One region of the Anaerocolumna sp. AGMB13020 genome, then DNA from elsewhere that is predicted to be linked to it. Evidence: a T-box and tRNA genes for the amino acid it is inferred to sense, from the RefSeq annotation. Region 1 holds a T-box; the other holds one or more tRNA genes.
The links. The T-box of region 1 lies ahead of thrS (threonine--tRNA ligase). A T-box ahead of a tRNA ligase gene usually reads a tRNA of that ligase, here a tRNA-Thr.
Positions count from the first base shown of each region.

Region 1 (3,439 bases):
ACAGGGCACTTACGCGTGATTTGGATTGGGGAATAGACGTTCCAAAAGAAGGATTTGAGGATAAGAAAATTTATATCTGGGCAGAAAATGTTCTGGGATATTTATCTGCCAGTCAAATTGCGGCAGAACAAACTGGTGATGATTATAAAAAGATATGGGGAGTAAATGCGAAACATTATTATGTTCATGGAAAAGATAATATTCCTTTTCATACTATTATTTTACCAGCATTGCTTATTGCCAATGGAGATGGATGGCATTTGCCAGATGAGATTATATCAAGTGAATATTTGACCTTGGAAGGCAGAAAAATATCTACAAGTCAGAATTATGCAATTTGGGTAAAGGATATTATAAATAGATATAATGCTGATTCTGTTAGATATTACTTGTTGGCAAATGGACCCGAAAAAAAGGATGCAGATTTTTCATGGCGGGAGTATGTGAATAGCCATAATGGTGAGTTGCTTGGTGCATATGGTAACTTTATCAATAGAACACTTGCTTTTATCAATAGATATATGAATGGAATTATTCCGGCAGGGAATTTGAATTCAGAAATTGAGGTGAAAATTGATCAGCTATTTTGTGAAACAGGAGAAAAAGTAGAGGCAGGTAATCTAAGGGATGCCATTGATGGAATATTTGAATTTGTACGATATGCAAATAAATTCTTTGATATTGAGCAGCCTTGGATTACAAGAGTTACAGATGTTGAGGCTTGTGATAACACACTTTTTAATTGTGTTCAAGTTATAGCTAATTTAGGAATATTGCTACATCCTTTCTTGCCATTTTCATCTGAAAAGGTTTGTAAGTGGCTAAAAATAAGTAATGTATGGGAAAAGCAATATGTATTGACCGGTTATCAATTACCAGAAATAGAGATATTATTTGAAAGAATTGATAAAAAAGTGATTGAAGAGGAAAAAGCCAGATTGGAAAAGCAGGAGGAAGTATAAGATGAATCATTTAGGTACAAAGACTCTTGAAACTAAGCGATTAGTATTAAGACCATTTAAGGAAACTGATGTTGAAGATATGTATCAGAATTGGGCAAGGTGTTTCAAGGCTTTTTTAATGCTTAGAAATAGGCTTTTGTTGTGAGTTAATTTATTTTACTAATTATAGTTCTATGATTTCTGCTGTCTTTTTCCTGGTAGATGAAAGAACGTCCGCATAAGAGATAAGTATAGATTAACAAATATTGTATATGCCTATTGACATTACAAAATGATTTGATATAATCAACTGTAATAACATAAGAAAAGCAAAGACGGAAAAAGTAATTTATTGGAACCATACAGAGAGAGAAACATTTGGTGAGAGTTTTTCATGAGAGATAATAAATGAAAACCATTCCTGAGCTGTAATACTGAATTAAGTAAGTGTTACCGTATGACTGCGTTAAAGTATAGGATTTGTTAGAATCTGAAGTGAAAAGTTAAGGTGGAACCGTGCATTAGAATTTATGCACCCTTAAATTAATGGTAATATGCCATTGATTTTTGGGTGCTTTTCTTATGTTGAAATTTATTAAATGTCGTAAAGGCATATTTTGAAAGGAGAACATAAGAAATGAAAGTTAGTATGAAAGATGGAACGGTAAAAGAGTGTAAATTTGAGGAGGAGTTAGGAAAAGAGGCATTTTGGCACACAGCTTCGCATGTTCTGGCACAGGCAGTTAAACGTATTTATCCTACTGCAAAATGCGCAATTGGACCGGCAATTAGAGATGGATTTTATTATGATTTCGAATTTGACTTTATTTTTTCTATTGAACATCTGAAAAAAATAGAAGATGAAATGAAAAAAGTGGTAAAGGAGAATTTAATATTACAGAGATTTGAATTGAGCAGGGATGAAGCAGTATCACTGATGTCAGAGAAAAAGGAACCGTATAAAATCATATTGATAAATGATTTGCCAATTGGAGAAAAAATCAGTTTCTATGAGCAAGGTGAATATGTTGATGTATGTGCAGGGCCTCATATTTCTAATACAAACCTGATAAAGGCATTTAAATTGACAACGATAGCAGGTGCTTATTGGAGGGGAAATGAACAAAACAAAATGCTCACAAGAATCTATGGTGTGGCATTTCCTAAAAGTAATCTACTAGAAGAATATCTTGAGTTACAGGAAGAAATAAAAAGAAGAGATCATAGAAGACTAGGGAAGGATTTGGGACTATTTGCACTATTTGAGGAAGGCCCTGGTTTCCCGTTTTTTCTTCCAAATGGAATGATACTAAAGAATCTATTGATAAATTATTGGCGAGAAATTCATGAAAGAGAAGGGTATCATGAAATATCTACTCCGATTATTCTCAATCGAGATTTGTGGCAGACATCAGGACATTGGGACCATTATCGTGAAAATATGTATACTACAGTTATTGAGGATATGGATTATGCTATTAAGCCTATGAACTGCCCAGGGGGGATGCTGGTATATAAGCAAAAGCCACATTCTTACCGTGAGTTACCAATAAGAGTAGGAGAACTAGGTTTAGTTCATAGAAATGAAAAATCAGGTACGTTACATGGATTAATGAGAGTACGAAGCTTAACACAGGATGATGCGCATATTTTTATGACACAAGAGCAGGTTACACAAGAAATAGTGGGCGTAATTTGTTTAATTGATGAGGTTTATAATAAATTTGGATTCAAATATTCTATGGAATTATCTACTAGACCAGAAAATAGTATTGGTAGTGATGAAGATTGGGAATTAGCAACGGAGAGCCTTAAAACAGCTTTAGAAGTAACAGGGAAAAAGTATGTTATAAACGAAGGTGATGGAGCGTTCTACGGCCCCAAGATTGATTTTCATCTAGAAGATTCCATGGGGAGAACATGGCAGTGTGGAACAATTCAATTGGATTTTCAACTACCACTTAGGTTTGGAGCAGAGTATATAGGTGCTGATGGTGAAAGACATAGACCTATTATGATCCATAGAACAGTTTTTGGATCGATAGAACGATTTATTGGAATATTAATAGAGCATTATGCAGGAAAGTTTCCTTTATGGCTGGCGCCTGTTCAAGTTAAAATCTTACCGATTTCTGACCGTTTTATCTCATATAGTAAAGAAGTGATGAATGTATTAAAAAAATCTGGTTTTCGTTGTGAAATGGATACTAGGGCAGAGAAAATTGGCTATAAGATTCGCGAAGCACAATTAGATAAAGTACCATATATGATTGTTGCCGGACAGAAAGAAATGGAAAATGGTGTAGTGTCAGTTAGAAAAAGAGAAGTAGGAGATTTGGGTAGCATTGAAATAAGTGAATTTATCACGATATTAAAGGGTGAGTCGGAGGTTTGAAATGAAGGCTACAGTTGTATTGATTGCGGATGATGAAGTTGAAAACTACGGTAGAAAAATACTTCTTGAAGCTCATCGTATTGGGAAGGTAGGTTTTGAAATG
Region 1 is NZ_CP136910.1:3,543,901-3,547,339, forward strand. Features, by position in the region: gene metG (methionine--tRNA ligase) at 1-962, shown strand, start outside; T-box leader at 1,265-1,484, shown strand; gene thrS (threonine--tRNA ligase) at 1,579-3,336, shown strand; gene R2R35_RS14710 (2'-5' RNA ligase family protein) at 3,338-3,439, shown strand, end outside.

Region 2 (3,439 bases), 440 kb from region 1:
ATCTGTGATGCATTTCCAATTGTTTTATCCACCAGACTTTTTTGGAGTCCCTGAATAAGAGAACCGATAAAAATCTGTACCGAAACACCTATGGAGATTCCTAAGATTATCAGTATAGTCTGCCCTATGTTTGATTTTAGAAATCTAGCACCTATTTTAAAACCAAGTCTCATATATCAGCCACCTCACACTACATATTTTTAATTTATATTACAGTCAGCATCACAACTTCATCCAGTATGATTCATATTCAGTATTTGAGAAGTCATATCTGTTAGTTGTAAATCTTTAAAAATAATATAGCACAACATTCGGCATCTTGCAATATAATTTTAATCTATTTAATTGTGTTTAATTATTATCATTGCCCATGTTATCCACTTTTAATTCTTGGTATAAAAAACTACCAACTGAATTGATAGCTGGTAGTGAACTATTAAGTCGATCAAGTTACTATTCTCTTTATGTACTCTATCTCATTGTCATCTCTGGACACTTCGGTGTATCCAAATTTCTCATATAAGTATTGATTAACTTTACTGAAAACTGGTGTTGAAAGTTGCCATACTAAGATATCCCTATAATTTTCTTCAATTAATTCCATTGTTCTATATCCATATCCTTTTCCTTGATAGATCGGATTAATAACAAAGTCTTCAAAACGCATTGTTTCTTTATCTATTGTTATGAGAAAGAATCCTCCTATAATATGGCTATCCAATATGATTTTATAGGAAATAAAGTTTTTTATTATGAAAATTTGTGATTCTATACTATCATAACCAGGCGGGCCTCCATTTCTCCCCAAATATGTATTAACTTCTTGATTATATGCTGCTATTTTAATTTCTGTGATTGCACTAGCATCCTGTACATCTGCACGTTCAATACTCAACATATTGTTTACCTCCCTTTTAGTATACCTTTAGTATAAAGCATACCCCAAAAATGAATAGACTATTATTCTAAGAGATGGTAAGATAATATCAGATTAGATAAAAAATATTTTTTTCAGATGTCCAAAAAAGAGATATAAATATTCCAAGTAAGCAGTCCAATTCCTTCATAATACTCAGGTAAGATAAACAAACCAATCAATTACCTTATTGAAGATATTATGGAAAAGTCTCAAACGAATCTTGTTTTATTCAAATATATGATTTTTTTTCATGCTTTGTTCATTTATATTTCAAAACTCGACATAAAAAGCCTTCCTTCATGCGTAGGAAGACTCATAGATAATAAATTTGCAGAGCAGGTCATGGCTACATTAAGTAATCATGGCGCAGGTATTCTTAACGAATTGGCAAGTTCTACCAAATATGGATTTTTATATATCCATCCAAATAAAAACACCACCTGCAATGCATTCGCACATTCAGTGGTTTATATATACGATTACACACTATACTTGTAATGTCAATATCAACACAAATAAACTGGGCAATCAATGGAAAGTTGTGAAGGTAAAAACTAGCAGGATACGAACCATATCTTTCTCCCGCGAAACGGCAAGCAAATGAATATATTTATATCTTTATCCGGCGAAACGATAAGTAAATGAATATATCCACACCTTATCAGATTTTTAAGGATATTATCCACAAATATAATGCAACCGTTGAGGATGAATCCTTCAAATCCTTCATATCCATTGCTTAGAACAAGGCACACTGGTACTATGCTTATACCAGAAGACGTTGATCTTAGAATCGTATCAGCTCAACTGGGGTACACTCAGACAAGCACCACAATGACATCTATGCTCCAGCCAAAAAGAATCAGATAAAATAAGCAAAACCAAACAGTTACCAAGGCATAAAAAAGGCACCCGTTAATGGATGCCTTTTAACTTTTTAAAACCGTTCAAACCCTTGAATTTACCAGGTTTTCTTGAGAGCTCCCGACGAGACTTGAACTCGAGACCTTTACCTTACCAAGGTAACGCTCTACCGACTGAGCTACGGGGGCAGTTATTTATTTAATACAAATCCTTCAAAACTGTATTCAGCTTCAAACGAATTCGCTGCAATGCATTATCAATTGACTTTGGTTCTTTCTTTAATTTGTCTGCTATCTGAAGGTAAGAATAATCATGCAAATATAAATCCAAAACTGTTTTTTCAAACTGACTTAAATGCCTTACGAGTTCATATTCTAACATACTTGTACTCTCTTTGTCAATAACTAATTCTTCAGGATTTGAAATTTTATTTTGACTCATGATATCAGCCAGGGTTTCTTTCTCGTCCTGATCTGCATTCTCACTGTAAGCAGGTGCGTATAATGAGACGTAGGTATTCAAAGGAATGTTTTTCTTTCGATTGGAGGCTTTGATTGCGGTGTAAATCTGCCTCGAGATACAAAGGTCAGCAAAGCTGTAAAAGGTACTGTCTTTATCCGTATCATAGTCTCTGATAGCTTTATAGAGACCTATCATGCCCTCCTGTATTAAATCCTCTTTATCCCCGCCAATTAAAAAAAGAGCCTTTGCTTTGTTTTTCACCAGACTTTTATATTTGGTGAGCATAAAGTCCATTGCATAGGAATCCCCGCCATGAATCATAGAAATGATTTCATCGTCACTCAACTGATCCCATATCTTATCAGGCATTTTGTCGTAACCTCCCCTGGTCTGTTTGAAAATGTCTATAATGATTGCTATTTTACAATCAGTGTAGCACAGGCCTTAGGAAATAGCAACCAGATAAGCTGGATGCATACCTTCCTTTTATGCTTCTTTTTGTACTTCTTTTAAACTTCCTTTTATGCTTCTTGGTAATATAACTATTAAACCTTATAATTGCTTCTAACACGAAAAGAAAGGTACTGCCTAATTGCTTAAGCAATACCTCTCCTACTCCTTAGAGTTTAAACACCTCTAATTTGTTGTTCAATATAACCATCCCCTTTCCTGTTGGAATCGACCGGTCAACTGTATTATCTCATAGTTTTCCTTTGTAAGCCAGGGTAAGAATGATTATATCTGATTTCTCTTATATATAATTTTTCTGATGGTATCTTCACTCAGATGATATTCTTCCGACAAATTCTTAACCGGTTCTCCCTGTCTGAATAAACAGGTTATTTCTTCATTTCTCTTATCAATCCATTCACGGGTGCCACTAATGCATCCCCATTGTGCCTTGCTGCTTCGCTTCGGAATATATACAAGGCATCCTTCAGCGTATTGCTGTACTTCCTTTAACAGTTGGTCCGGCAATACATCTGCTCCTTTTTTGTAATTCAATCAGCATTACCTCCGTTATTACATTACTCTCAACGCTACGAAATACTAAGCTTTTCATGTATAGCCACCTCCTTGATTTTTGTATTTTATATTAATAATTACCAGTATATCATAGGATTTGGAGAATTTCCAGTTATTTATTCTTTTATTTGATCAAATGAATATAATTGAGTTATTAAACCACTATCA
Region 2 is NZ_CP136910.1:3,983,852-3,987,290, reverse strand. Features, by position in the region: gene R2R35_RS16530 (ABC transporter permease) at 1-173, opposite strand, end outside; gene R2R35_RS16525 (GNAT family N-acetyltransferase) at 446-898, opposite strand; tRNA gene R2R35_RS16520 (tRNA-Thr) at 1,899-1,971, opposite strand; gene sigH (RNA polymerase sporulation sigma factor SigH) at 1,982-2,614, opposite strand; gene R2R35_RS16510 (CD3324 family protein) at 2,981-3,250, opposite strand.
Region 2: it has a tRNA-Thr gene. The T-box ahead of thrS (threonine--tRNA ligase) is inferred to sense a tRNA for this amino acid. The anticodon was not compared.